4 regions of the Streptomyces canus genome follow, and region 3 is predicted to be linked to each of the others. Evidence: riboswitches for the same ligand, from Rfam matches in the RefSeq annotation. Region 3 holds a riboswitch; each other region holds the start of a gene.
The links. Region 3 has a riboswitch for cyclic di-AMP ahead of OG841_RS24745 (M23 family metallopeptidase). Riboswitches for the same ligand answer to the same signal wherever they lie in the genome.
Positions count from the first base shown of each region.

Region 1 (7,376 bases), 1.1 Mb from region 3:
GGTGAGCCGGTCGCCCGTCTCGGGCGGAGCCGGGTCCAGGCAGCGGCCGTCTATGGCGTGCTGCTTGAGCAGCTCGTCGACGTTCATGCGGTCCACGCTGTCTCCTGTGCCCCTCGGGATGCGCGGGCCACGCTACCTTCTAGAATCGAACACGTGAACGATCCTGGTCCTACGAGAATCGCGCTGCTCCGCTTCCTGGAACGCGTGCAGGTACGGGACCTGGAGCGGACCCGCCGGTGGATCGCGGACGAGGAGAAGCGTGAGGCCGAACGGGAGCGGGGCATCGCGGCGCGGCCGCCGGCGCCGGACTGGCTGATCGAGCGCGGCCTGTCCCGGCACAACGCCGTGTACGTGCACGTCGGTGACTGCTGGAATGCGGGCTCGCGGTCGAAGGGTGTCGAGCGGGACCAGGCGTTGCGCGCGCTCGCCGAAGGGGTGACGGCGTGCCCGCAGTGCCGGCCGGACACCGCGGTGGGCATTCTCGACTAGGAGTCTGCCGGCACCCGGGATGGGTGCGCTGTTGTTCGTAGTGGCATGCGAGGAATGGGAGATGGGCAGGATAATGGGTTGGAGTAGGCAAGGACGTCACGTCACCGGCAAAGGAAGGTGGTCAGACCCATGCGGTGCCCGTCCTTCGCGAATGCTCACCCTCTGTTCACAATGCATGGTGATCTGTAACCTGCTTCCATGTCGGGAGAGAAGCTGCACGCCAAGGGCGAAGAGGGCGCCCGACGCGCTCGGTATTGGCTTGATTCAACCACGCGCGCAAATGCCAGATGGGTTAACCCTCACCCTGTCGCCGTACCCAAACTGACTTTTAAATGGGCGGACGGAAGTGAGTTTTCATATGACCTCGGGGGGCACCTACTCGGCGGAGAATTCGAAGGTCAGGAATTCCTTGTCGAATCCAAGTTCTACGACAGCATAGGCCATCAGGGGGCTATGTACGTCGAGTATCTTGCGAAGTGTTACCGAGCCTTTGATACCAGGCCCGATCGCTGCGACAATTTCATGTGGATAACGTGGCATCCTTTCTCCCTGAAGAAATGGGCCCGGCTCTGCACCGAGCCAGAGGTTCGGGCCGCCGTAATCAAACATCACCAAAAGGCTCTGGGAGTTAACACGCCACAACGAGCAGCTGCGGAAATAGACGAAGAAATATGCAAGGCGGTAACTGATAGGCTCTGGTTAATCCTCCTGAACAGACGCCAGGAGGAGCTAGTGATCAGCAAAAAGCACCTTGGCTGGATCCGAGATCGAGAGACAACGGAGGGAGGATACTGATGCCACCGAGTTACGCGTCAGCTTTACGTGAAGCGCTTTTCGATCCAGACCCTAATTCCAGCGTCCGACGCACAAAGGAACTAGTGGGTCGTGAACTCCTAGACGTGGATCCGCGAATCGAGATCAAAAGCACTGAATATTTCAATCACACTTTCTCGCCAGATTTCGTGCTTAGCTGGCCGGAGTCCGGAAGAACTCAAAAGCGCTTCGTCTTCTTGCGCTTGCCGGGGGATCCAAAATACTTCGCCGAAGACGTGCAGGAAATCGCCAACCTTCACCCTATTATTTTCGGGCTTGAGGGTGACGATCGCCTCGATGAATCAATAGCTTCTGTGCAAGAACTAAGCTACGAGTTCGACACCCTGGTAACAGACGTTCACGGGGTCGGTAGGCTGGCCCAGAATCGTCAAGAACGCAGCATCGCAAACCTGGTCTCTAGCGCTCTGCTGCGCGGAGGCCGAGGAGTAATCAACTCGGCTGAAGCGGATAATATTTCCACAAGCGTAAGCCAGGGATTTGATGCTGCCAGGCGAGCCGAACCTGGTCCTACGGAACTCGCCGTCGAAACATTCTCGCGACACTTGGCACCTGGAAAATCTCGCCAGATGACGCAGTTCCTCCAGGCAGTCTGGATATCTTCGCACGGCAGACTTGAGGGATTTCCTGGACCTCGCGACCTTTCCGGCGAAATCAGTGATGAGTCACTAGAGTACTTGCTGCACTTCGAACCCATCAACGATCCAGAGTTCTGGCGCGCTCTCGGGGCTTCAGTAACAGTGGACCAGATTTCCAGGTTGCAGGTATCCGGATACCACGAGAACCTACAAAGTCTAGTTCAGAGTAATCTAGACCGGTTGTGGTCGCGAAATCTTAGGCTGAATAGCGGACAGCTACCGATCCCCACAACAAGCGACCGATCTACCTTCTGGTCGGTCTCCCGACAGGCGCTCGCACTGCATGGCGACGACTACATCGCTTATTTCGCGCAGAGTGCGGCGGACCTCAAGCACATCAAGGCAGACAGAGGTCACGGCCTATCAGTGGCAGACATTCGTCAGAGAGCAGAGCACATTCACGTAAGCGAGCTTACGCTTAGGGGTGGCTCGGAGAGTCTGACCGTAGAAGCGCAGGGCCGGCAGAGTGTTCTCGAGACTAAAACGTTCTCATCCCTTCCGGACAGCGTGCTCGTCCCATCTCGCGTAACTAAAGCAACCTCCAACACTCTGAGTGGCCAAGAGATCCATTGCGACTTCATAGAGCGAGATGCACGGGCGGTCACAAGTGCCCGTATCAGCCTTGAGGACTGGCTGCTCGCCGCACTCCCATTGTTGTGGCCAATTAGTTCCGCCGAGCTGCCCAGACTGGCAGACGCCTTTAGAGTTGACCAAGAGGAACTCGCCCTGGTCGAGAACGATCAGCTTCCCGGAATGCAGGATGAGATCGGCGAATGATTGTTGCTGACCCCGCTCAGTTGGCACATCGCTTGAACCGGCGCAGCCTCAGGGCGTCCTTCAGGCTGATTCCCGGCTCCGAGCTTCGTGCCGCCCTTCCGAAATTCGAGCAGACTGGACACCCCTCCGAAGCCTAAGAGCTACTGCAAATCCTGCCTTCACGAATTCCTGGCCAGACCTTTTAAGTTCCTCTCTGACTCGACGACTGGACAGGACACTGCCCGCTACCAACATGCAGGCGATGGCGAACGCGTACCCGCCCTCGGACGGCTCGTAGCGGTGCCTTACTGTCTCAACTCCAGCTTTCTTTGGACGCTTCCTACGCCAAAACCAGAATTTCGGCATACCGCCTCCTCATCGAAAAATCGCGAGCGCCACCAGAAGTCCAATCTGGATAACAAGCAACATGACGCTCACTTCGTAAAGAAAGGCGAATTTCTCAATCTTCACCTTATTTCCTTGGTAAGCAGCATCTAGTTTCCTGGCCATGTCGGCCCTCACGTGGTTGAGACTCCCTGGCGGGGGATCAAGAATGGCCCTGATCGATGGGCCGACATCCCAGTCAGAAGGTTTGAGGATTGACAAACACAAGATGCCGATTATAACCATGACCGCGATAGCCAACCCTGCAAGCACCTTGCCAGGAGTAGCCAAGTTTGCAACCTGAAATCTGCTCGCGGCAGCCGCAAAAGACGTCCCGAGCGCAGAGACTGAGAGCAAATTGCTTGCCCGAAGTCGCTGATTTGTGACAGTGGCGTCCTGGATTTGCAATCCGCGCAGAGCCGCCTCGTATGCCATTAGGGCAATTCCTGATTCTTTCTCTGCTCTGGACTTTTCCTCAGCAGTCGTCATGCCTCATGGTGTTCCCTTGCGAAGGTAGTCGCCTGCTTGGGTAGTCCAATTGGGCTATGTCACGGTGTCTGAAGCGCCGAGACCGCCCTAAGGGTGGCTCAACCACTGGCCCCTCACGACGCGGGCAGCCCTCCGCCCCCTGTTGCTGTAATGACGCCCTGAGTAAGCACACGGGCCCCGCAGCCGCGCATGGTGGTCCCCCGCTTCCGGCCCCGCGGGCCGCATGGCACGCCGAGTCAGCGGCCGCCGACTAGCGGACGTCAGGCGGTGGCCATCCGGTACTCGCCGACCTCGGGAGCCCAGTCGGAGGTGATCGGCGCGATGGGCTCGTTGCCGACGGCCTGCTCGTCGGTCTCGCTCTCGCCCGGCTTGGCGGTCGCGTCGATGTCGCTGTGCTCGTTGCTCATGCGGTCAGCATGGGAGGCGGCTGCGGCCCTTCCGGCCAGCTCGTCAACAGGGTGCCGTCGGTCTCGTCGGTGAGGGTGACGTGCGACTGAGTAAAGTTTCCGTGGGGTCGACGCAGTTGTGCGCGCTACCCCCTCATCGCCCCATTAGCCGCGCATGACCGCAGTTGGCCATTTCGCTCAGCCGTAGTTGCCTAACGTGGTCTCGACCTGGCAACTGCACGCCAGGAAGTCCGAAGCCGCCCTGCCCTCGGGAAGGGGGGCGGGGCGGCCCCGTGATCAGCAGGCGCGGAGGGGCCTACTGACGTCAGGCTGGGTCCTCTGCGATGCAGTGGGCGCACGGCTGCCACCTCGCGGGCACCCCGCCGTCAACCGGGAAAGTCAGCAACTTCCCGCCGCGGTAACCGCGCTGGAACCAGTCGCAGTCGGTGTTGGCGTGGTAGAAGTCGCTCGCATCCGTGGTAATGAACTCGGGGTCGACTTCCCACGTGCCGGGGCGCATGTAGCGGCCGTACCCGTCGTGTCGTACGCCGGCCAGGATGGTGCCGTCCCTGTCGCCCCTGCGCGTAAGGGTGTCGACGCCGCACGCCTCGGCGAACTCGTAGACGCTGAAGTTGGGGTCGTAGTAGCCGAGGACCTGCGCGGCCACCCACATCGCGTTGGTGCGGACGGCGTTCGTTTCCTTCTCGGTGAGGACGCGGTCCCCCCGATTGGTGTCGCCGGTGCGGCTGTGGCCCGCGCGGTCGCGCCGGTAGGGCGCGTCGGACCAGTCGTGATTGTTGATCTCGCGGGCGAAATCGCGCGCAAGCTTACTGAGAGGCATGGTGTCCGCCGATCGGACGTAGCAGGCGCAATCCCCGACGGATGGCGCCACCGCCCCGATAAGGCGGCTCTGTGAAGGTACGCCCCGATATCGGCCACCACAAGAGCGTGCGCGAGTAGCCGGCCTACGGTCCGGGCGGGCAGTGCATGGAGCGCACCGGTCTTGGATCACAAAGAGAGGGGTCCTGGTCTGGATGCCAGGACGCCTCCCGCCTTGTCCGCGTCTCCTACGGGATCACCGTGAAGCTCAGACCTTCCCGTTGGCGCCTCCGGTGGGTGGTGGAGGTTAGCCGACCGCCGACGTACTCTCGGTCAAGACCTGTTGACGTAGGTCAAGGCCACGAAGATGAAGCTGCCCAGCCCGAGTGCAGCTAGAGCCCCTGTGCTGATGGCCTCGTAGTACGAGACCCCCTCCATCGTTCGACGGAGGATGCCCGCGAAGCATCCGCCGATGATCGCGACCAGTATCGTGATCACGGCTTCAGTCTTCCTGTTCCTCGGGGGCTCGTCCCCGGACCCCGAGAGTTGCGGGTTGTTCTGCGTTGCCGTCATGGCTCGCTCTGCCTTCGTCAGCCGCCTGTGAAGGATGACCTGTCGGATTCGGGCTGACAAAGTTGCCCGGCCGCTGACGCGGCTTCACCCCAAGGGCTGCTCGGCCCGGTCATGGCGTGACCGTCCCGGCGACCCGTCGTGCCTGGGTCCTCCACTCCTGCCGATCCACTCCTGTCGACAGAGCATCCGGGCAGCGGCAGGACTCGGCGTCCGCTCAGATGGCCCCGCCGCCGGTGACGGGGGCTTGTCGTGGAAGAGATCGTGACGCACGCCACCCCAAAAGTCCCAACGGAACCGGACGTTTGTGGGGATGGTCACCACTAACCCGTTCGATTGTGGAAAATGATCAATCCTCCCTGGTCAAACGGGGGTTGACGTTCCGTCAGGCGTGGAGGCGTGAAAGAGGCGCGTTCCGCGGGCGCATCGAGGTCAAGGTGGTCTAACCGGCCTGGCGAGACGGGCATGGAGGTGGTGCACCTTGATGCAAATTTCCATTCGACATGCGGGCAACAGGTTGTAAAAAACGTACAAAAAGTACAGTCACTGGCCGCGCTGCTCCGTGCGGTTGAGGCCGCGGGCGAGCTCCTGGAGGATCTGCGGCTCGGACTTACCAGTCATGTGGGCCAACTGTTTAAGCAGCAGCGCGCACAGAGCCGTCGAACCGTCGGCAACCTGGTCCAGATTCCCGTCTGTGGTGCGGCGGTCCGCCATGTACTTGATCATCAGGTCATTGCCGGACACATAGGCGGTCATCGCCTCGATGCCGAGTCGGATGCGGTCGTAGTCGCTCGTCGTCATCGCGTCACACTTCCACGGATGAGGATCGCGCCGCCACCGTCGCGAACTCGACCCCTGCGAGGGAAGGGGGCGGCACGGCCAAGGGCTTACAGGCCTCTGTCACTGAGTACGCGGCGCGAGTGGTCGTGAGTCTGTCGCGGCGCCAGCGGGAGCAGGCGGTGAAGAGGAGACCGTACGGCACCCGGCGACGGAGGGCCGACGGCGGCACCCCCGGGGCCGGCTCCCCGAACGTCGGAGCCACCTCCTTCGATGAAATGGTGACCAACTACGTCTGCGGGGTGCCGTTCAGGGAGCTGGTCTGTTTCTTCGGCGTCCGCTTCTTTGGCTTGGTTTCCTTCGGTGCTTCCACGGCGCCCACGCGATGGGGACCGCTGGCGAGGATTTCGCTGATGATCTGCTTCCGCACCTCGTCCTGGTGCTGTTCCCCGAGCTTTCCGGCGATGCGTTCAGCGGCAAGGTGGTAGCCGTTCAATACTGGTTGGTCGAAATACCGGTTCAACTGGCCGATCGATTCCTTGTACAGGGTCAAGTAGGTCCGGTTGAGGTAGCCCGACAGAAGGGTGCTGAGCGTCGCGATCGCACCGATGAACCAGCGAACCTGCTCGAACGGCACCCATGCGCCTGCGACGGCAGCACCGACCAAGAGGATCATGCCGACGCCCATCGCGATGCGGGACGACTTGAAAGATTTGTCGGCCTGGTCGGTGACGATGCGGTGGTAGGTGTCGATCTGGTCTTGGTTCAGCTGCATGAGCGTAGCGAGCTCGCTGGCCTGTTTCAGCTTCTCCATTGCCTGCGCGTGGAGTTCCCGCTCTTCCGCAAGGCGCTGCGCAAAAGTGACGTTCCGATTCTGCATGTATGTGCGGCGGGTGATGAACCAGGGGATCGCAGCTGCCACAATGAGCAACAGGATGATGAGCCCGATAATTTCGAAAGTGTGGATCGTGCCCGACGAGAGCGAGGGCGCCTTTTGGTCGCCGCCGAACAAGGGCGCCACTCCCGCCAACAGGCCGGTTACCACGGCTGCGATCAGGAGCCCCGGAAACCTGGATGCCGATGGCTCCTTGGAGCGCTGTTCCGATTCCCGCCGCCTAAGGCGTGCACGTTCGGATGCGAGCACCTCTTCGATTGCGCGATCCTGATCCCGATCGCGTTTGCGCCGAATCTGATCAGTGACGCTCTCTCGTGGTTCATTTTCTGGCACTGTGCCCCC
Region 1 covers NZ_CP107989.1:4,304,778-4,312,153, reverse strand. Annotated here, with positions in the region: gene OG841_RS19350 (DUF6233 domain-containing protein) at 154-489, shown strand; gene OG841_RS19345 (hypothetical protein) at 688-1,284, shown strand; gene OG841_RS19340 (hypothetical protein) at 1,389-2,735, shown strand; gene OG841_RS19335 (hypothetical protein) at 3,090-3,587, opposite strand; gene OG841_RS19330 (hypothetical protein) at 3,848-3,994, opposite strand; gene OG841_RS19325 (hypothetical protein) at 4,299-4,814, opposite strand; gene OG841_RS19320 (hypothetical protein) at 5,126-5,365, opposite strand; cyclic di-AMP (ydaO/yuaA leader) riboswitch at 5,373-5,560, opposite strand; gene OG841_RS19315 (hypothetical protein) at 5,906-6,163, opposite strand; gene OG841_RS19310 (TRADD-N-associated membrane domain-containing protein) at 6,429-7,367, opposite strand.
Region 1: another riboswitch for cyclic di-AMP. It lies ahead of OG841_RS19320 (hypothetical protein); the one in region 3 lies ahead of OG841_RS24745 (M23 family metallopeptidase).

Region 2 (7,376 bases), 3.8 Mb from region 3:
GACGCACTGGCACGGGAGTTGAAGAAGGGCGACGTGGCCGCCCTGGTCGTGGAGCCGATCCAGGGCAAGGGGGTGCACGAGGCCCCGCCCGGCTACTTGCGGGCCGCGCAGGAGCTGTTGCGCAAACACAAGGCGCTGCTCATCGCCGACGAGGTGCAGACGGGGCTCGGCCGTACCGGGGACTTCTACGCCTACCAGCACGAGGACGGGGTCGAGCCCGACCTGGTGTGCGTGGCCAAGGCGCTCTCCGGCGGCTATGTGCCGGTCGGCGCCACCCTCGGCAAGGACTGGATCTTCAAGAAGGTCTACTCGTCGATGGACCGGGTGCTGGTGCACTCGGCGAGCTTCGGATCCAACGCCCAGGCGATGGCGGCCGGCCTCGCGGTCCTCTCGGTCATGGAGAACGAGCAGATCGTCGCGAACGCCCGCGTCACGGGCGACCTGCTGAGGTCCCGGCTCACGGCGCTGGTCGACAAGTACGAGCTGCTCGCCGACGTCCGCGGCCGTGGCCTGATGATCGGCATCGAGTTCGGCAGGCCGAAGTCGCTGAAGCTGCGCAGCCGCTGGACCATGCTCCAGGCCGCGCGCAAGGGCCTGTTCGCGCAGATGGTGGTCGTCCCCCTCCTGCAGCGGCACCGGATCCTCACCCAGGTCTCCGGCGACCATCTGGAGGTCATCAAGCTGATTCCGCCGCTGGTCGTCGGGGAGAAGGAGGTGGACCGGTTCGTCGACGCGTTCACCGACGTGATGGACGACGCGCACAGCGGCAGCGGGCTGATGTGGGACTTCGGCAAGACGCTGGTGAAGCAGGCGGTGGCCAACCGGTAGCGGCCCGTCCGGAGCTTTTTGCCTCTAAGGCAAGAAAATTGCCCTAGAGGCAATACTCCGGCTCAATGAAGGTATGAGCTCTTCGGAAGCCTTCACGGAGCTGCCCTCGGTGGCTCCTCAGCTTCGCGCCCTGCGCCGCCGCGCCTCCCTCACCCTGGAGGCCGCGGCCGGTGCCGCGGGGCTGTCACCCGCCCATCTCTCCCGGCTGGAGACCGGTCAGCGCCAGCCCTCGCTGCCGATGCTGCTCGCGCTGGCCCGTATCTACGGTACGACGGTCTCGGAACTGCTCGGCGAGACGGTCGCGGAGCGGGACTCCGTCGTGCGCGCGGCCGACATGGAGGCGACCGAGGCGGGCGGCTGGACGTACGTCCAGGCCGGCGCGCCCGGCCGTGGGATGCAGGCCCTGCGGGTGCGGGTGCCGCACGGTTCGCAGGGCGACATCGTGCGGGTGCATCCCGGCGAGGAATGGCTCTACGTCCTCAAGGGGCGGCTCAGGCTGCGCCTCGGTGACACCACGCATCGGCTCGGCCCGGGCGACAGCGCGCACTTCGACTCGCTGACCCCGCACCGCATCGCCGCCCAGGATCCCGACGGAGTCGAGCTCCTGTTCGTCCACACCCTGTTGCAGAGTCCCACGGCCACGCTGTGCCTGGGCCCCACCCCTGGAGAGACCCCATGAAAGACATGGAGGAGAAGTTCCCCCGCGCCCTGTGGGTGCGCCTGATCGTCTACATCGCCGTCGGCCACGTCTTCGCGGCCTTCATCTACTTCCTCTTCGAGGTGGGGGCCGGACAGTAGCGGCCGTACGGCTCTAGTCGAGCAGCCGGTCCCGCAGCCGCTCGCGGATCTCGGGAGTCAGGCCGAGGCCCTCCTCCAGATACACCTCGACGCTGCCCCATGTCTCCTCGATGGTCTCGAAGGCCGCCGACAGGTACTCGGCGCGCGCCTCGAACAGGGGACTGAGCAGCTCCATGACCTCGGGGGAGTAGGCGTCGGCGGAGGTGCTGGTGCGGCGCACCTTGTAGCGGCGGTGCTTGGCGTTCGACTCCAGGTAGTCGGCGACGATCGCCTCGCGCTCCACGCCCAGGGCGAGCAGGGTCACCGCGACGGACAGCCCCGCGCGGTCCTTGCCGGCCGCGCAGTGCATGAGGGCGGGCACGCTGTCCTCGGCGAGAGAGCGCAGCACCTGGGAGTGCTCGGCGGTGCGCTCCTTGATCATCGTGCGGTAGGAGTTGATCATCCGCTGCGCGGCCCTGCCGTCGCCGAGGAGTTCGCGCAGCTGCTCTATGTCCCCGTCGCGGACCATCTTCCAGAACCAGGTGCCCTCCGCCGGGTCGCTCAGCGGCAGGTTCACATTGGCGACGCCCGGCAGCTCGACGTCCGGGCCCTCCAGCTTCTGGTCCGCCGCGTTGCGGAAGTCGAAGATCGTGTGCAGACCCAGGGAGGCCAGGAAGGCCGCGTCGTCCTCCGTCGCGTGCGCCAGGTGACCGCTGCGGAACAGCACGCCGTACCGCACCCGCCGTCCGTCCGCCGTCCGCAGTCCGCCCACGTCACGGAAGTTGCGGACACCTGCCAGCTCCGGTTCGGTCGACGGGATCTGCTGCGTCACGGGGGCTCCTCCCAGCCGGGCACCGTCGGCGCTGCTCGTCGACGGGCACGCTCTCGACCATACGACATGGGTTCCTGGGGCAATGAGTTGTCCACAGGGCCGGCAATGACTTGTCCACAGCCGTTGCAGCCGGGGCGGGTGGCCATTGATGATGTTGGTGCCTGAGTGCACCTGTTGGCACCTGTTCGAATCTGTGAGGGAAGCACGATGCTGGAGATCGCCGAGAACGGCCGTACATGGATTCTGTCCGGGCCGACCAGCAGTTACGCCCTGCACCTCACCGCCGAGGACGAGCTGCTGCACCTGCACTGGGGCCCGCGGATCGCCCTCGCCGACGCCGAGGCCCTCGCGGTGAGCCCGCTGCCCGATTACCGGCCCTTCGAGGCCCCGCTCGACGGACGCGAGGAGTACCCCGTCGAGGGCGGCCCCCGCTTCACACGCCCGGCCCTGTCCGTGCGCACCGACGAGCGGCGCGGCACCGAGTGGAGCTTCGAGGCGTACGACACCGAGGGCGACGAACTGCGGCTGCGGTTCCGCGACGGCGGGCTGACCGTCACGCTGCACTACCGGATGCGCCACGACGTCCTGGAGCGCTGGGTGACCCTGGACAACCAGGACCCGGCACCCGTCGAGCTGCTGCGCGCCGACTCCGCCACCTGGACCCTGCCCGACCGCGAGGACGGCTGGCGGCTCTCCCAGCTGCACGGCCGCTGGGCCGCCGAGTCCCTGCTCACGCAGACCCCCCTCACCTACGGCGAGAAGGTCATCGGCAGCCGCCGCGGCCACACCGGGCACCAGCACCTGCCCTGGGTCGCCCTCGACACCGACGCCACCGAGGAGCGCGGCGAGGTCTACGGTGTCGCCCTCGGCTGGTCGGGGTCCTGGCGGATCGCCGTCGCGCAACTGCCCGACGCGCGCGTTCAGATCACCGGGGGCGCCGGATACGACGACTCGGGTCTGCTCCGGCTGGCGGCCGGGGAGTCGTTCACGACCCCTGTCTTCGCCGGTCTCTGGAGCGACAGCGGGTTCGGCGGGGCGAGCCGTGCCTGGCACGCCTACCAGCGGGCGTACGTCATCCCGGGCGCGGACGAGGACCGTCCCGTGCTGTTCAACTCCTGGGAGGCCACGAACTTCGACATCTCCGAGGAGCAGCAGGGCACCCTCGCCCGGCGGGCCGCGGAGATGGGCGTCGAGCTGTTCGTGGTCGACGACGGCTGGTTCGGTGCCCGCACCAGCGACCGGTCCGGGCTCGGCGACTGGGCGCCCAACCCCGACCGCTTCCCGAACGGACTCAAGCCGCTCGCTGAGCACGTGCACGGGCTCGGCATGCAGTTCGGCATCTGGGTCGAGCCGGAGATGATCAACCCGGACAGCGAGCTCTACCGTGCCCACCCGGACTGGGTGCAGTACCAAGCGGGACGAAAGCGGACGGAGTTCCGCAATCAGCTCGTGCTGAACCTCGCGCGCGAGGACGTCCAGGAGTACCTGTGGGGGCAGCTCGACACCCTGCTCTCCTCGGCCCCGATCGACTATGTGAAGTGGGACTTCAACCGCTGCTTCACGGACGCGGGCTGGCCCGGTGACCCCTATCCGCAGCGTCTGTGGGTCGACCATGTACACGGCTTCTATGCCCTTTTGGACCGCTTGCGGGAAGCTCACCCGGGCGTCGCCTTCGAGTCCTGCTCGGGTGGCGGCGGCCGGATCGACCTCGGGGTGCTCAGCCGCACCGACCAGGTGTGGACCTCGGACAACACCGACCCGCTCGACCGCCTGGCCATTCAGTACGGCTTCAGCCAGATCCACCCCGCGCGCGTGATGGCCGCCTGGGTCACCGACAGCCCCAACACCCAGCTCAACGACCGGGTGAGCTCGCTGCGGTTCCGGTTCGTGAGTGCGATGGCCGGGGTGCTCGGGGTCGGCGGGGACCTCGCGGAGTGGACCGAGGAGGAGCTCGCCGAGGCCGGACGGTGGGTGGCTCTCTACAAGGAGATCCGGCCCTTGGTGCAGCGCGGCGACCTCTACCGGCTGCGGCCTCCGCGGGGCGGGCTGAGCGCGGTGCAGTACGCCCTCGGAGACGAGACCGTCGTCCTCGCCTGGCTCCAGGCGCAGCAGTACGGCGAGCCCGTCCCGGCGCTGCGGCTGCGCGGACTCGACCCGACAGCGTCGTATGAATGCCCCGAAACGGGCGAAGTGCACCGAGGGGCCGTACTGCTGCATCACGGACTTCGTACCGGTTTGCGCGGTGACCTCGATGCGACGGTTATCCGACTGCGACGCATCTAGGGCTTCTGTCCGAATTAATAGCTTCCTTCCAATTCCTTCCGGAGTCAGGGTTCCTGTGAATTCGTGACGTGAGGAGCGTCATATCCGTGACGGTGTGTCGCCCGTCATGTTCACGTAATTCGCAGGTTTTTCCAAGGGATTCGGGCCGGGTAACGGGCGTCCGATTCACGCAGGGTGACCGGTAATTCTCTTAAGCGATCAACAGGAACGCATACGCAGGGAACCTCTCACTTGTCCCTTTGCGTCTTGTTCGCTTACGTTCGCCACCGATCCGGTCGGACGCCCAATCCTGCCGCCGAACGGATTCCGCTCACTCACTCACCCGTGCACGGCAGGAGCGGGGGACCCACAGGTAGTTCCGCCTGTTCCGGTCTCCGGAACGGCTTGGGGTTAAGTCGCGTCTCGACGCGGCCGGGCATCTCCAGCCCGCACCCGACAGCTCACCTCGCAGGCGCCGGAGAGGAATTCACCATGCCCGCGAAGGGTAAGCACCGCCGTCCGAAGTCCCAGCGCTTCGTCCGCTCGATAGCCGTCGCCGGAACCGGAGGCGCCGCTCTCGCCCTCCCGCTCATGGGGGCCACCGGCGCGCACGCCGCCACCTCTCAGTCCGTGTCGGAAAAGGCCGTTCAGTCGCTTCCTGTCACGCAGAAGTCCGCCGAAAAGACGGCCGCGAAGAAGAACGCCGCGAAGACCTCGACGGTGCGCACCTATTCGGTGCGCGTCGGCGACTATCTCTCGAAGATCGCCGATGAGCAGAACGTCAGCGGTGGCTGGAAGAAGCTGTACGCCGACAACCGTTCTGCCATCGGCGACGACCCGTCACTGATCCACCCCGGTCTGAAGCTCTCGATCGGCAAGAAGGCCAGGACGGGCACGACGAAGACCGAGTCCTCCGCTTCCTCGTCCTCCTCGAAGGCGAAGAAGACGGAGTCGAAGTCGTCCGCGAATTCGACGGCCGCCACCCAGAGCTCCGCCACCACCAGCTCCAGCGGTTACACCCTGCCGGTCACCGGTGCCACCATCGGCACCGGTTACCGCGTGGCGGGCAGCATGTGGTCCAGCGGCTACCACACCGGCGTCGACTTCGTCGTCCCGACCGGCACCTCGCTGAAGGCCGTGGCCGCGGGCACGGTCGTCTCCGCGGGCTGGGGCGGCGCCTACGGCAACCAGGTCGTCATCAAGCTCAACGACGGCTACTACGCGCAGTACGCCCACCTGTCCCAGCTCTCCGTCTCGGCCGGTCAGACCGTGACCGAGGGCCAGCAGATCGGCCTCTCCGGTGCGACCGGCAATGTCACCGGCCCGCACCTGCACTTCGAGATCCGCACCACGCCGGACTACGGCTCCGACGTGGACCCGGTCGCCTACCTCCGCTCGAAGGGCGTCGCCGTCGGCTGACAACGCCCCCCTGTGCCACCGAAGGCCGGACCCCGATCCCCGGGTCCGGCCTTCGGTGTTCCCGCTGAGCGGCTCTGCGCCTTCATGATCATTTCATTGCGTTCTTGTGGCAGACGTGCTCAGGGCGTCGACAGGCGGGGGAGGGTGGGGACAGAGTGAACTCCGTGGTGGTGCAAGCGCTTTCTGGGGCTTTCGGAGGTCGCTGTGTTGAGAGCTTCGGGCGGCGGAGGGCGATCCGGGCCGGCAACGGGCGGGCTCGACGCGGCGCCAGGAGACTTCAACGGCACCGTCCATCCGGGCGCCCAGGGCACCGCAAGGTGGCGGACCGGATCGTGGCCCTTCCCGGAGGCCGGCACTGATGCACGCCAGGGCCGCCCCGCTGAGCGGGTTCGTCTCCGCGCCCGCCGACCACATCACCGAGTCGCCCGGACCGTGCGCTGCTCGCCGCAATCCACGTACACCAGCTGCCGCCTGGGCGCACAGACTCTTCGTGTGCCCGGGCTCCCGGAAGGAGCCGTCTCCCATGACGACCACGCGTAGAGCCTTCGGATCCCTCGTCGCCGGTTCCGCCCTGGCCGCCCTCGCCCCCGCAGCCGGTGCGAGCGCGTCGCCCCACCACCGTCGCCTCATCGCCCACGACGACTTCCGCCACGGCCTCGGCCGCTGGGCCGTCGAACTGGAGCAGGGCGGCACGGTCACCGCGCAGCGCGGAGTGCTGGAGGTCGACGTGCCCGCCGGCGCGACGATCTGGTTCAGGCAGCCGCTCGAAGGACCGTACGTCCTGGAGTACACCGCCACGCCTGTCTCCGAGGGCGGAGCCAACGACCGGGTGTCCGACCTGAACAACTTCTGGAACGCGGTCGACGTCCGGTCTCCCGACGACCTCTTCGCCACCCGACGGGGCGGGGCGCTCGCGGAGTACGACTACCTGAAGACGTACTACTCGGGCTACGGCGCCAACTGCAACACCACGACACGGCTGCGCCGATACGTCGGGGAGTCCGGTGTGCGGCCGCTGATCTACGACTACACCGAGCCGCTGCTCGTCGCGAACGAGCCGAACCGGGTGCGGATCGTCTCCGACGGCTCCAAGGTGCAGTGGTGGGACAACGGGCGGCTCGTCTTCGACTACAGCGACCGGGAGCCTTACACGAAGGGGCACTTCGCGTTCCGCACCACCTGGAGCCACTTCCGGATCAGCGACTTCAGGGTGTGGCGGTCGCAGCGTCAACATTCCCGATGAGAGACCTATTCCTCG
Region 2 covers NZ_CP107989.1:1,614,398-1,621,773, reverse strand. Annotated here, with positions in the region: gene OG841_RS07575 (aspartate aminotransferase family protein) at 1-828, shown strand, start outside; gene OG841_RS07570 (helix-turn-helix domain-containing protein) at 902-1,507, shown strand; gene OG841_RS07565 (DUF6126 family protein) at 1,504-1,626, shown strand; gene OG841_RS07560 (tyrosine-protein phosphatase) at 1,640-2,437, opposite strand; gene OG841_RS07555 (alpha-galactosidase) at 2,645-4,720, shown strand; cyclic di-AMP (ydaO/yuaA leader) riboswitch at 5,018-5,189, shown strand; gene OG841_RS07550 (M23 family metallopeptidase) at 5,192-6,118, shown strand; gene OG841_RS07545 (DUF6250 domain-containing protein) at 6,642-7,361, shown strand.
Region 2: another riboswitch for cyclic di-AMP. It lies ahead of OG841_RS07550 (M23 family metallopeptidase); the one in region 3 lies ahead of OG841_RS24745 (M23 family metallopeptidase).

Region 3 (7,376 bases):
GCACGATCGACCTCGGTGAGATGTTCGGCACCGACCACCCGGTCGTGCTGGAGATCGGCTTCGGGATGGGTGAGGCCACCGCGCAGATGGCCGCCGCGGAGCCCGGGATCAACATCCTCGCCGTCGATGTGCACACCCCTGGTCAGGGGAACCTCCTCCATCTCGCCGAGCAGCAGAAGCTGTCCAACGTCCGGGTCGGCAACGGCGACGCCATCATCCTGCTGCGCGAGATGCTCACCGAGGACTCGCTCGACGGGCTGCGCGTCTACTTCCCGGACCCCTGGCCCAAGAAGCGGCACCACAAGCGGCGGCTGATCCAGCCGGAGTTCCTGGACCTGGCCGCGACGCGACTGCGGCCGGGGGCGCTGGTGCACTGCGCGACCGACTGGGAACCGTACGCCGAACAGATGCTCGACGTGCTCACCGCGCACCCCGCCTTCGAGAACACACAGGCAGACGGCGGTTTTGCGTCGCGTCCCGACTTCCGGCCGCTGACCCGTTTCGAGGGGCAGGGACTGGAGAAAGGACATGTCGTGAACGACCTGCTGTTCCGCCGCGTACAGCACGGCGACCGACCCGACCGACCCGACCAGTCCCCCACCGGCGCCTGATCACCTGCCCCACCTGCGGGCGACGCCTCTGTCTCGTTAAGGTCGATGCTGTGGCCACCTGTCCCCCGTATCCGACGCACCCCGGTGACCCCACCGGTGGCGCCGCGCTGCGGCATGCGCACTGGTGGCAGCGGAAGTGGGTGCGCTACGGCGCCCTGATCACGCTCCTCGCGCTGTCCGGGCTCGTCATCCTCGCCCTGGTCCGCCAACAGACCGGTACCGAGGGATTCCTGGTCGGACTGGGCCTCGCCGTCCTGCCCGTACCGCTGCTCATGGCCGCGTTCCGCTGGCTCGACCGGGTCGAGCCGGGCCCCTGGCGCAATCTGCTGTTCGCCTTCGCCTGGGGTGCCTGCGCGGCGGCGCTGATAGCGATCATCGCCAACAGCTTCGCGACGAAATGGATAGCGACGGCGACCGCCGACCCGACCGGCGCCGACACCCTCGGCGCGACCGTGATAGCGCCGATCGTCGAGGAGTCCGCCAAGGCCGCCGCCGTTCTGCTGGTCTTCCTGTTCCGCAGACGGGACTTCACCGGGATCGTCGACGGAGTGGTGATAGCGGGGGTCACCGCCACCGGCTTCGCCTTCACCGAGAACATCCTCTACCTCGGCACCGCCTTCGGCACCGACCAGCTCAACGGCCACGGCGGCATCGCCTCCGTCACCGCCGCGACCTTCTTCGTGCGCGTCGTGATGTCGCCGTTCGCGCACCCCCTGTTCACCGTCCTCACCGGTATCGGCTTCGGCGTCTCCGCGCTCTCGGCGGAACGCCAGCACGTACGGCGCGTGCTCGTCCCGCTGTCCGGGCTGCTGCTCGCGATGGGCATGCACGCGATGTGGAACGGCTCCTCGACGCTCGGGGAGTACGGGTTCTTCGCGGTGTACGCGATGTTCATGGTGCCGGCGTTCGCGCTGCTGACCTGGCTGGTCATCTGGACGCGGCAGCGGGAGCTGAAGACCGTGCGCGAGGAGCTGCCCGCGTACGCCGTCGCCGGGTGGCTGGCGCCGACCGAGCCGTATGTACTGGGCTCGATGCGGGCGCGACGGGTGGCGCGGGAGTACGCCCGGCGGCAGTTCGGCGGGCGGGCCGCGGCACGGGCCGTCTCGCAGTACGAGGCGTACGCGACGTCCTTGGCGTTCCTACGGCACCGAGGGCGGCTCGGGCGGGCGAACGCCGACTTCGTCGTACGGGAGCGGGAGTTGCTGCACGAGCTGTGGCGGCGGCGGGACGTCGCGCGGCCCGCGCTGGACCATGCGGCCCGGATGACGGCGCCGCCGGTCCCGGTGTCCGCGCCGCCCTGGCCGGTGTACGGGGTGTACGGCCATCCGCCGCACCCGGTCCAGCCGGCTCACCCGACGGCGCCCTACCCCGCCTACAACCCGTACCGGACGTAGCTCGACCACAGCAGGAACCGTGGGCGCCCTGCTCGCCCCGGCCACTCCGCCGGGCGGACCGCGACGCCGGATGCTCAGCGCCCGGCACCGCCGGTCGGCGCCTGCGCCCGCGTCAGGCCGACGCCTCCGTCAGGCGAGCCGCCTCCTCCTCCGTCAGTACCAACTCCGCCACCCCCAGCAGCGCCGGGAGCTGTGCCACCGTACGCGCGGAAGCGATCGGGGCCGCTACCGTCGGCCGGGACGCGAGCCAGGCGAGGGCGACCGTGGCGACCGGGACGCGGTGGGACTCGGCGATGTCGTCCAGGGCCGCGAGGACCTTCCGGCCGCGTTCGGTCTCCAGGTGCTTGCCGGCGCCCGCCGCGGCCCGCGGGCTGTCGACGGTCGCGCCGGGACGGTACTTGCCGGTGAGGAACCCGGAGGCGAGGGCGTAGTACGGGACGGCGGCGAGGCCCTCGCGCGCGGCCACGGCCTGTAGCTCGCCCTCGTACGTGTCACGGGAGACCAGGTTGTACTGGGGCTGCAGGGCGACATAGCGCGCCAGGCCCTCGCGGTCCGAGAAGGCAAGGGACTCCGCGAGACGCGCGGCGGAGATGTTGGAGGCGCCGATCGCCCGCACCTTGCCCGCCTTCACCAGTTCGTCCAGCGCGCCGATGATCTCCTCGACCGGCACTTCGGTCTTGTCGAAGTGGGTGTAGTAGAGGTCGATGTGGTCGGTGCCCAGGCGCTGCAGCGAGGCGTCGGCGGCGGCCTTGATGTTGGTGGCGGTCAGGCCGGGGAAGTCGGGGTGCTGGCTGACCTTCGTGGCGATGACGAAGTCGTCGCGGTTGCCCCGCGCCGCCAGCCAGTTGCCGATGACCGTCTCGGACTCGCCACCGGAATTGCCGTCGACCCAGTGCGAGTACGAGTCGGCCGTGTCGACGAAGTTGCCGCCCGCGGCGGCGTACGCGTCGAGGACGGCGAAGGACTGGGACTCGTCGGCCGTCCAGCCGAACACGTTGCCGCCGAGGGAGAGCGGGAAGACCTCGAGGTCGGAGGAGCCGAGCTTGCGAAGCGAAGAAGTAGTCATGTCCTACGTCAACGCAAGCACCGGAGGCCGACCTTCCGCAACGGCCGCAAAATCACCGTAAACCTCAGGGGTTGAGACCCTTGCCGCGCAGCCACGTCATCGGGTCGATCCCGTCGGCCGAGCCGCCCGGGTGGACCTCCAGGTGCAGGTGCGCGCCGGTCACGTTGCCCGTGGCGCCCACGCGGCCGATGACGTCACCGGTGCCGACCTTCTGGCCGACGCTGACGCTGATCGAGGACTGGTGGCAGAACCACAGCTCGGTGCCGTCGTCGAGGGTCAGGATCGTGCGGTAACCGTAGGAACCGGCCCAGCCGGCCTCGGTGATGGTGCCGCTGTGGATGGCCTTGATGAGCGTGCCCGTGGGCGCGGCGAAGTCGAGGCCCGTGTGGTAGCCGGAGGACCACAGGGAGCCGGCCTGACCGAAGGTGCCGGTGATGGTGTACGACGAGGTCGGCAGCGTGTACTGCTTGGCGAGCTCGGCGAGGCGCGCGGCCTCGGCCTTCTTCGCGGCCTCCTCCTCCGCCTTCTTCTTCGCGGCGGCGGCCTTCTCCTGAGCGTCCTTCTCCGCCTTGGCGGCGGCCGCGTCGGCTTCCTTCTCGGCGGCGGCGGCGACGGCCTGGGCGGCCTTGGTGTCGATCTGGTCCTGCTGCCGCTCGGCCTGGGCCAGGATGCGCGAGCGCAACGCCTCACCGGCGTCCGAGGTGCCCTTGGCGGTGTCGGCGGTGGTGGCGCCGACGCTGCTGAAGGCGCTCGTGTCGTCCGCGGCGGAGCCGGAGTCGTCCGAGATGAGCGAACCCACGGAGGGCAGGTCGGGGATGGAGATGGAGACCGGCGGCTTGCCGGTGTTGGCGCTGGCCATCCCGCCCGCGCTGACGGCGGCTATGACACCGACACCCAGAACGGTGGAGCTGCGGGCGAATCCCCCGCCACGCTGCTTGGCGACGCGGTGCCGGCCACGTACGGCGGGGAGGGTCTCCGCAGTGGGGTTCCACTCCCCCAGTGGGGCCTCGTCATCGGCGCGGTAGCCGCCGTACACAAGTGTGTCGGTACTGCGCTGACCGGGCTCGAACGGAGCCTCAGGGGCAGGCGGGTTCGCCACGTGGGCGCACTCCTTTCCTTCCTTCTCGCCTACCGGGTTAGCTGACGGGTTCGGAGCAGGAAGGTCTCCTACGCGCGTATACCCGCCGTGCTGCCACGGCGGAGTACGAGCGATTCACCCCAAGTTGGTGGTTCCCCGGTTCCCTTGCGGAATTCGGCGCGTGAGCACGGAGCCGTCTCTTGTGACGGCTGGGACGACCGCGCTGCGTTATCGAACGTTAATAGACCCGGGGGCCCGATTCCAAGCTGTTCCGCTTGATCATTAACGAAATCCCGCAGGACTTACGGCCCATGAACGGTGAAAAACGGGCGAGTTGACCTCGCCTCAGGCAACCCACAGGTTTTGACTGCACGTCAGTGGTTATGCGGAGGGCGCTCACCCGCTCACCCCACGTCACAAAGGCCGTCGTACGGCGAGCAGCGCCAGGTCGTCGGTGAGGAAGCCCCCGGAATGCCGACGCGCCTCCCCCACGAGGGCGGCGAGCAGTGCGCCGGGCTCCAGCAAGGCCCGGCCGGCCAGCCGCGCCTCGGGGTCGTAGAACCGACCGTGCCGGTCCCGCGCCTCGGACAGTCCGTCCGTATACAGCAGCAGTGTGGCCCCACCGGGAAAGCCGTGCTCCTCGCCCCGGTCGGGCCAGGTGCCGAGGTCGCCCATGCCGAGCGGCAGCGCGGGGTCCTGGGCGGGCAGCGCGCGCACCCCGCCGTCCGTGTGCAGCAACAGGGGCGGCGGGTGCCCGCGGTTGACGATCCGTACGACCCCGTCGTCGTGCGGGAGTTCGGCGAGGACGGCCGTGGTGAACCCCTCGAAGACCTCGACGCTTTCCCGCCGCGTCGCCTCCCGCGCCAGCGCCCGCTCCAGCCGCCGGGCGACGGCCTCCAGCGTGGTCTCCTGCTCGGCGGCCTCCCGGAACGCCCCGATGACGATCGCGACGGCCGCCACCGCACCCATCCCCTTGCCGCGCACGTCCCCGACGATCATCCGTACGCCGTGCGGGCTGTCCTGCACGGCGTACAGGTCACCGCCGATGAACGCGTCCGCCTGGGCCGCCTCGTAGCGCACCGCGATGTCGAACCCGCCGATCCGCCCGGGGGGCCCGGGCAGCACCGCCCGCTGTGCGGCCTCGGCGATCTCGCGCTGGGAAGCGAGCCGTTCGCTGCTGCGGCGGACCAGGAGATTGATGAGGACCGCGAGGACGGCGACCGTCACCACCGTGACCAGCTCGGTGACGGCGTCGACTTCGAGGAGGATGCCGAGCCGCAGGTGGACCGCGAGGACGACGAGGACGGTCGCGACGCCCGTGAGGACGGTGCCGCGCCGGGAGTAGAGCGGGGCCGCGACCAGAGGCGCGGCGGTGAACAGGGGCGCGGCGGAGAACTGGGACGAGGTGAGGTAGTCGTAGCACCCTCCCGCGACGAGCAGCAGCGCCGGGAGCAGGCGAACGAAGGTGCGCGCGTACGAGATCGGCCCCTCCTGCTCCACGCCTCCAGGTTTCCCGGAGCGGACGCAGGAGGCGAGCCGGGTGGCCCGGCCGGGGGAAACACTCAGGGCCGGAATCCATTCACTGGATTCCGGCCCTGAGCCTTCAGTAGCGGGGACAGGATTTGAACCTGCGACCTCTGGGTTATGAGCCCAGCGAGCTACCGAGCTGCTCCACCCCGCGTCGTTGTGTGACCAGCATACGTCATCCGCGGGGTGGTTCGCGCCAGGGTTGTTTCGGAGGCGGCCGGGACCCCTCGGTGGGCTGGTGCACCGCCGGGACGGAGACGCCGAGCCGGTTCTCCAGGGTGGTGAGGGCGACTTCCGGTCCCGGCCGGGGTGAGCGGGGCCCTGGTGCAGGCGGCGGTGAGCCCGGGGCCGTGCGGCCAGGAGGGGACGGCTGGGGCGCGGCGCGGGTCCGGTCGGGCCGAACGGCCCGGTGAGGGCGGCGTACCGTGGCGCCCCTCACGGAGACGAGGAGGGGCTCATGGCGGCAGCCGACGAGCGACCGGTGGAGATCGACAAGCGGGACATCCCGCTCTCCGGCGGCCGGACGCTGCGGGTGACGGAGTTCGGCAACGGCAGCATCCGGCTGGCGGTGCGGGCGGGTTCTCCCTATGTGGTGACGAGCCTGGAGCAGATCGACGACGGGGCCGTACTCAAGCTCTCTCCCGGCCGCGAGGGCTCGAACGCCCACCGGAACTGGGTCCGCGACCACGGCGACGCCGAGGACGGCCGCCCGGAGTGAGCCCCGCCCGGGTCCCGATGGTGTAGCGGGCTACACCGTGCTCCCGGGCCCGATCATCTAGCGTGAGCCGCATGGGGAAGTCGGTGCGGCGTGCGGCGATGGCGACCGTGCACCTCGTGGTGGCCGCGGCGATGTGCTTCGGCGTGTACATCTTCATCACCGTGCTGCTGATCGCCGCCATCGGTACGGTCGCCGTGGTCGGCTGCTGGCTGCTGCCCGAGGCCGTGCTGCTGATACGGCGGATCGCGGGCGCCAAGCGCCATCTGACCGCCCTGTGGACGGGCCGGGAGATCCCCGAGGCGTACACGCCGATGACCGGCACGCTCCGCGAGCGGCTGGGGATTTCCGTGCACGACCCCGGCACGCTCAGGGACTTCCGCTGGATGGTCGCCTACTACCTCTACGGCGCTCTCCTCGCCCTCGCCCTCCCGCTGTGGCCCCTCGGCCTGGTGGTCGACGGTGTGGGGGCCGGGGTCCTGGGCCGCGACCCGGTCGTCCTGCCGCTGATCGTGAAGCTCGCGGACACCGAGGCCCGTTGGTCGACCGCGCTGCTCGTGCCCTCCCCGAAGGCCAGGCTGGCCCGGCGGGTCGAGGAGCTGAAGGAGACCCGGGCCGACGCCATCGCCGCACACGAGGCCGAACTGCGCCGCATCGAGCGGGACCTGCACGACGGCGCCCAGGCCAACCTCGTGGCACTCTCGATGCGGATCGGACTCGCCAAGCGGGCCTACGACCGTGACCCCGACGCCGCCCGCAGGCTGCTGGACGACGCCCAGGACCAGGCCGAACAGGCGCTGACGGAGTTGCGGCAGGTGGTGCGCGGCATCCATCCGCCGATCCTCACCGACCGGGGTCTCGTGGGTGCGGTGCGGGCCCTGGCGTCGAGCAGCGGGCTCATGGTCGGCGTCGAGGACGGCGGTCTGGACGCGGGCACCCGGGCGCCCGCGGCGGTGGAGGCCGCGGCCTACTTCGTGGTCGCCGA
Region 3 covers NZ_CP107989.1:5,416,764-5,424,139, reverse strand. Annotated here, with positions in the region: gene trmB (tRNA (guanosine(46)-N7)-methyltransferase TrmB) at 1-611, shown strand, start outside; gene OG841_RS24755 (PrsW family intramembrane metalloprotease) at 662-2,005, shown strand; gene OG841_RS24750 (aldo/keto reductase) at 2,118-3,071, opposite strand; gene OG841_RS24745 (M23 family metallopeptidase) at 3,136-4,170, opposite strand; cyclic di-AMP (ydaO/yuaA leader) riboswitch at 4,182-4,339, opposite strand; gene OG841_RS24740 (PP2C family protein-serine/threonine phosphatase) at 4,564-5,649, opposite strand; tRNA gene OG841_RS24735 (tRNA-Met) at 5,757-5,830, opposite strand; gene OG841_RS24730 (hypothetical protein) at 6,134-6,394, shown strand; gene OG841_RS24725 (sensor histidine kinase) at 6,466-7,376, shown strand, end outside.

Region 4 (7,376 bases), 1.0 Mb from region 3:
GAGTTCGCGCTCGCGCCCGGGGCGATGAGGCGGGCGTTGCGGCTGATCGTCGCGGGGATCGTCGCCGCGGCGGTGATCGCCACCGGTCTGGCGCTCGCCGGCCTGCTCACCATGGACCGCTTCGTCGACCTGCTCACCCTCGTCTCGGTGGTCGCCCCGGTCGTCTACTTCGCGGTGATGTTCGGCAGCCCGCGGGTCACGCCGGAGGAACGCGGCCGTCTGCGGCCGTACATCGTGCTCTTCCTCGCCTCGACGGTCTTCAACTTCATCCTGTTCCAGGCGTATTCGACGATGATGCTCCTCGCCTCCACGAACGCCGGGACGACGATCCTCGGCTTCGACTTCCCGGCGAGCTGGTACGCCTCCGCGCTGGGCGCCTTCGAGGTGGGGCTCGCGCCCGTGGTCGCCGCCCTGTGGGTGCGCATGGGCCACCGCCAGCCGCACGCGTCCCACAAGATCGCCGCCGGAGTGGTCCTCGGCGGCCTGTCGTTCCTGCTGATGGTGGTGCCGACCAGCGGAAACGGCAGCGACGACTACCTGATGTCCGCCTGGTGGATCGTCGGGTCCTACTTCCTGCTGGGCCTCGGCGACATCCTCCTGGAGACCTCCGGGATGTCGGCCACCACCAAGCTCGCCCCGGTGGCCTTCGCCGGCCAGACCATGTCCCTGTGGTTCCTGTCGCTCGCCCTGGCGAACGGCATCCAGGCCCAGACGGTGAAGCTCTACGACGACGTCTCGCACCCGGCCTACTTCGGCGTCAACGGCGCGATCGCGGTGGCCGCGGGCCTCGCGGTGATGGCCGCCGCACCCTGGCTGCGCCGCACCATGCACCCGGTGCACTGAAACCGACGGGACCCCACCGATGCACATCCGTACGTCCTTCCCCTACGAGACGACCCACGACGACGTCCGTATCCCGCTGCCGGACGGGACGCTCCTGTACGCACGCGTGTGGCGACCCCTCACCCCCGAACCGGTACCCGCGATCCTCGAATACCTGCCCTATCGCCTCACCGACTGGACCGCTCCCCGCGACTGGCAGCGCCACCCCTGGTACGCGGGCCACGGCTACGCCTCCGTGCGCGTCGACGTGCGCGGGCACGGCAACAGCGAGGGCGTGCCGGGTGACGAGTACTCCGCGACCGAGCTCGCCGACGGCGTCGAGGTCGTCAACTGGCTGGCCGCGCAGCCCTGGTGCGACGGCAGGGTCGGCATGTTCGGCATCTCCTGGGGCGGCTTCAACTCCCTCCAGATCGCGGCCCTCGCACCCGAGCCGCTCAAGGCGGTCGTCACGGTCTGCTCCACCGACGACCGCTATGACAACGACGTGCACTACATGGGTGGTTCCGTCCTCGCGGTGGACATGCACGCCTGGGCGGCGACGATGCTCGCCTTCGTCTCCCGGCCGCCGGATCCGCTCCATGTCGGCGACGGATGGCGGGACATGTGGCTGGGGCGGCTCGAACAGGTCGACCCGTTCCTCCACACCTGGCTCGACCACCAGACGCGCGACGCCTACTGGCGCCACGGCAGCGTCTGCGAGGACTACGGCGCGATCGACGCGGCCGTCCTCGCGGTGGGCGGCTGGCACGACCCGTACCGCGACACGGTCCTCAGACTCGTCGAGCACCTGCCCGCCGAGCGCGTGCGGGGGCTCATCGGTCCGTGGTCCCACCAGTACCCGGACCGCGGCCTGCCGCCCGGCCCGGCGATCGGCTTCCTCCAGGAGACCCTGCGCTGGTGGGACCAGCACCTGAAGGGCGTCGACACCGGCATCATGCGGGAACCGCTCCTGAGGGCCTACGTGAGCGACTCCCACCCCCCGGCCACGGTCTACGACACCCTGCCCGGGCGCTGGGTCGGCGAGCCGACGTGGCCTTCCCCGAACGTGACGACGGTGTCGTACGGCCTCCAGGGCCCTGCCGTCCTGGTCCGCTCCCCGCAGCACACGGGTGTGGACGCCGGCCGTTTCTTCCCGTTCGGGAACGACGCCGATCTGCCGCCGGACCAGCGGGAGGAGGACGCGCGTTCGGCCTGCTTCGAGTTCGCGGTGGGTGAGGAGACGTGGGTGCTCGGGCGGCCGCGGGTGCGGCTCAGGGTGACCTCGGAGGTGTCGCGCGGACAGGTCGTCGCGCGACTGTGCGACGTCGCCGCGGACGGGTCGTCGACCCTGGTCACGCGGGGCGTGCTGAACCTCTCGGCACGCCATGGGCGGGACCGGGCGGTGCCCTGGGAGCCGGGCGCGACGCAGGAGGTGAGCTTCGAACTGAACGGCATCGGGCACGCCTTCCCGCCCGGCCACCGCATCAGGCTCGCCGTTTCCTCGGCGTACTGGCCGTGGATCTGGCCGCAGCCCGGGTCGCAGGCGGGATTCACGCTGGAGCCGGCGGGGAGCTTCCTCGAGCTGCCGGTACGCGCGCGTGAAGCCTCCTCGGACATCGCGTTCGAGGAGCCGGAGCAGTCCGAGCCGCTCGGCGTGAGCCACCCCGCGACCTTCGACGAGCCGCGCCCCGAGCGCCTGGTCGTCCGTGACGTGGCCAAGGGTGAGTGGCGTCTTGAGGTCGACCCGCGGTACGGCGGCACGCGCGTGTACCCCGACGGCCTGGAGTTCACCGAGGACGCGCTGGAGACGTACACGATCGACGAGAACGACCCGCTGTCCGCCCGCACCCGCTCGGACTGGTCGATCCGGCTGCACCGCCCGGAGCTCGCCTGGGAGGCGACCGTCCGGACCCGCTCGGAGATCACCTGCGACGGGACGGACTTCCACGCCTCGAACGAGGTCGTCTGCACCGACGGCGGTGAGGTGGTCTTCCACCGGACGTGGGAGAAGCGGATCCCACGGACGGCCGGTTGACCACGAGTTGAGCACTCTTGACCGTTTTACCCCTCTTGCGCTCCGCTGTGACTTGGCCCACGCGGACAGGGGAACGGGCGCCGATCCGGAATCTGCCGATCCGCCTTTGCCGACACCCCAGTTGAGGCTTGGCGACCGCAAAGGATCAAGTGCCCCAAATGCCTCCTACCAAGGTCAATAGGCATCGCATGTGAATTCGCCACTTGTTCCGGACATGTGCTCTCGCATACGTTCCCGGCCTGTCGGGCGGACGCCGAATCCTGCCACCGCCCGTACACCCACCGAGAAACCAGGGCAGGAGCGGGGGACCCAGGTAAGCCGCCGGACCGGGCGTCTTCGGACATACCGGTACGGCTCGGGGTGAAGTCATGCCTTTCGTAGGCGTGGCCGGGCAACTCCAGCCCGAACCCGACAGCTCACCTCGCAGGCGCCGGAGAGGAACTTCGCCATGTCTGCTGCCGCTCAGCACCGACGCACCCGTACCAGCCGTCTCGTCCGCAAGCTCGCCGTCGTCGGCACCGGAGCCGCCGTACTCGCGCTCCCCCTCATCGGCGCGACCAGCGCGTCCGCGGCCACCCCGACCGTGCAGACCGCGGCCACGCTCGGCTACCCCGACACCCTGGACGGCTGGATCCGCGCCTCCCTCGCCGTCATGGCGGAGCACGGGATTCCCGGCTCCTACGACGGCATCTACCGCAACGTCATCCGTGAGTCCTCCGGCAACCCCTGGGCCATCAACAACTGGGACTCCAACGCGGCCGCCGGTACCCCCTCCAAGGGCCTGCTCCAGGTGATCGACCCGACCTTCAACGCCTACCACGTGGCCAACACGTCGTGGGACCCGTACGACCCGGTCGCGAACATCACCGCGGCCTGCAACTACGCGGCCCAGCGGTACGGGTCCATCGACAATGTCTGGGGCGCCTACTAGGCCTCGGGAAACAGTCTTTCGAGGACGACGGCGATGCCGTCGTCCTCGTTCGACAGGGTCACCTCGTCGGCCACGGCCCTGAGTTCGGGGTGGGCGTTGGCCATCGCGACGCCGTGGGCCGCCCAGTCGAACATGGGAATGTCGTTGGGCATGTCCCCGAAGGCGATCGTCATCCCGGGCCCCAGGCCCAGGTGTTCGGCGGCCAGCGCGAGGCCCGTCGCCTTGGTGATGCCGCATGGCTGGAGTTCGACGGTCCCGGGCCCCGACATGGTGACCGTGGCCAGTGAGCCCACCACCGAACGTGCCGTGACCGCCAACTCGTCGTCGGACAGGTAGGGATGGCGCAGCAGCACCTTGCTGATCGGCTCGCACCACAGGTCGTCGCGCCGGCCGACCCGCACGGCCGGCAGGGTCGGATGGGGCATCAGATAGCCCGGCTCGATGAGGGTGAGCCCGTCGACACCGTCCTGGTCGACGGCCGCGTACACCTGGCCGACCTCGGCCTCGATCTTCTCCAGCGCGGTCTCGGCCAGTTCCCGGTCCAGGGTCACCGACCACAGCAGACGGTCCGCGCCGGCGTCATACACCTGCGCGCCCTGCCCGCACACCGCGAGCCCCGTGCTGCCCAGGACGTCGAGGAGCGGCCGCACTCTGGGCGCCGGCCGTCCCGTCACGACGAGATGCCGGGCCCCACCCGCGGCCACCCGCGCGAGGGCGGCCAACGACCGGTCGGAGAGGGTGTCGTCGGCGCGGAGCAGCGTGCCGTCCAGGTCGGTGGCGATCAGTGCATATGCGGGGGAGGCGGCCATGATCAGAGAATACGGATGGTTGGCCCCTGCGACTCGACGCGAACCGGACGGCTGCTGCTTTCACATCCGTTGACCGCAGTTCCGGTTCCGGCGGTACGGCGGCACGGGACGGCCCCACCGGCATGCGCCAGGAGACCGGGCACGGCCGGTCGGGGCATGTCCCGTGCGGCTCCGCCCTGTTGACGCGGCGGCCGGCCGGGGGGCGGTGCGGAACGGCCAGGCCTCCGTGCGCCGCGTCACCATGCGTTGCCGTGCGCCCGCCTGCGTCGTGCGGGCCCGTCATCGCACCGCGCCTCGGCGGAGCGCTACGCCGAGTCCCGGAGCACCAGTTCCGTCGGGAGGATCACCCCGGCCGTGTCCTCGCCGGCGATCTGGGCGAGGAGCATGCGGACCATCTCGGCGCTGATGCGGTCGAAGGGCTGGCGCATGGTGGTGAGGGCGGGATCGATGGCGGTGGCCGCGGGTGAGTCGTCGAAGCCGCCGACGGTGATGTCACCCGGGACCGAACGCCCTGCCTGCTGAAGGACGTTGACGACACCCAGGGCCATGAGGTCGGAGGCGACGAAGACGGCGTCCATGTCGGGGGCCTGTGCCAGCAGGCGGCGGGCCGCCCGTTCGCCGCCGCTGCGCCGGAAGTCGCCCTCGACCACGAGCGCCGGGTCGTAGGGCAGGCCCGCCTCGGCGAGCACGTCCCGGTAGCCGGCCAGCCGGTCGGGGCCGCCCGGCATGTCCAGCGGCCCGGTGACCATGCCGACGCGGCGCCGGCCCCCCGTGAGCAGATGGCGGACCATCTCCTGCGCGCCCTCGCGGTCGGCGGCCGCCACGTAGCTCACCTTGGAACCGAGCCCTATCGGCTTGCCGCACACCACCAACGGGATCCCGGCGTCGTGGAGTTCGGCGGCGACCGGGTCACCGCTGTGGTTGGAGAGCAGCAGCACGCCGTCGACGTGACCCGAAGTGATGTACCGGGTCAGCCGGCGCCGGTCGTCGTCGCTCTCGGCCAGCATCAGCAGCAGCGGGATGTCGTGCTGGGCGAGCCGCTCGGTGCAACCCCGCAGCAGGACGTTGAAGTTGGGGTCCTCGAAGAACTTCTCCTGGGGTTCCGTCAGCAGGAACGCCACCGAGTCCGACCGGCCGGTACTGAGGCTGCGCGCATGCCGGTTGACCACGTAACCGGTCTTCCTGATGGCGGCCTCCACGGCCCGCCGGGCGGCGGGCGAGACGTAGTGGCCGCCGTTCAGGAAGCGGGAGACGGTGCCCCGCGAGACGCCCGCCTCCCGGGCCACGTCGTGGATGGTCGGGGGCCTTCGGCGTCCGTTCGCGCTGGTGGTCATGTTCCTCGTTCGTGAAAGTGGGTCGGGGGCCTCAGGCCTTGACCGAGCCGCTGAGCAGGTCCAGGGACCAGAACCGCTGGATCACCAGGAAGAGCCCGATCAGCGGGAGGATCGCGAGCAGACAGCCGGTGATGACCAGGGTGTAGAGGGCCGGCTGCGAGGCGCCCTGTGCGAGCAGCGTGTAGAGGCCGAGGGTGATCGGGAACTTCTCGTCGTCGGCGAGCATCACGTAGGGCAGCAGGAAGTTGTTCCAGATGCCGACGAACTGAAAGAGGAACACCGTGATCAGGCCCGGCATCATCATCGGTACGGCGATCCTCGAGAAGATCCTCCACTCGCTCGCGCCGTCCATGCGGGCCGCCTCCATCAGCTCGGCGGGCACCGAGGCGGCCGCGTAGATGCGGACCAGGTAGACGCCGTACGGCGAGAGGATCGACGGCAGCAGCATCGACCAGTACGAGTCGGCCATGCCCAGCTTCGACAGCAGCAGGTACTGCGGTACGGCCAGCACGACGGACGGCACCAGGACGCCGGCCAGGATCATCTTGAAGATGGCCTCACGGCCCCGGAAGGCGAACCGGCCGAGCGCGTAGCCGCCGGCGGCGGAGACCGCGGCCGAGAGCAGGGCGCCGAAACCGGCGTAGAAGGCCGAGTTGGCCATCCACCTCCAGAAGATGCCGTCGCGGTAGTCCGTCAGGTCGCTCAGGTTCTGGAGGAAGCCGCTGCCGGGGGCGAAGGTGAAGGTGGAGAAGAGCTCCGACCGGTCCTTGGTCGCCGCGATGACCACCCAGGCGATGGGGATCAGGCAGTACAGGGCGCCGAGGATCAGGACGATCGTGGGCACCCAGGCGGTGCGCCGTGCTGTGGCGGCCCTGCCGGTGGTGTCGGCGGTGAGGGTGAGGGGGGTCATGCCCGGTCCTCCCGGGTGTAGCGGTCGGAGATGCGCAGCAGGGTGAAGGAGAGGACGAACGTGGCCAGGGCCAGGACGACCGCGGTGGCGGAGGCGCCGTAGATGTCGGACTGGAGGAAGGCCTTGTCGTAGATGGCCATCAGGGGGCTCCACGAGCTGGGCAGGCCGTTGGTGAGCGGCTTGAGGGCCATCGGCTCGGTGAAGACCTGGAGGGTGGCGATCACCGAGAAGAAGAAGGTGAGCACCAGGGAGGGCATCACGATCGGGATCTTGATCTTCAGGGCGATGCCCAGGTCGGTCGCGCCGTCGATCCTGGCCGCCTCGTAGATCTCCGGCGGGATGGCCCTGAGTGCGGTGTAGATGACGATCATGTTGAAGCCGGTGCCGCCCCAGACCGCGATGTTCGCGAAGGAGAGATAGAGGTTGCCGCCGTCGAACAGGTCGGGCTGCGGAAGGCCGAACTTGTCCAGCAGGTAGGAGAAGGGGCTGACGTCCGGCAGGTACAGGAAGCCCCACATGAGGGCGGCGATGATGC
Region 4 covers NZ_CP107989.1:4,366,977-4,374,352, forward strand. Annotated here, with positions in the region: gene OG841_RS19655 (peptide MFS transporter) at 1-843, shown strand, start outside; gene OG841_RS19660 (CocE/NonD family hydrolase) at 863-2,857, shown strand; cyclic di-AMP (ydaO/yuaA leader) riboswitch at 3,127-3,302, shown strand; gene OG841_RS19665 (transglycosylase SLT domain-containing protein) at 3,306-3,788, shown strand; gene OG841_RS19670 (HAD family hydrolase) at 3,785-4,597, opposite strand; gene OG841_RS19675 (LacI family DNA-binding transcriptional regulator) at 4,903-5,931, opposite strand; gene OG841_RS19680 (carbohydrate ABC transporter permease) at 5,963-6,841, opposite strand; gene OG841_RS19685 (carbohydrate ABC transporter permease) at 6,838-7,376, opposite strand, start outside.
Region 4: another riboswitch for cyclic di-AMP. It lies ahead of OG841_RS19665 (transglycosylase SLT domain-containing protein); the one in region 3 lies ahead of OG841_RS24745 (M23 family metallopeptidase).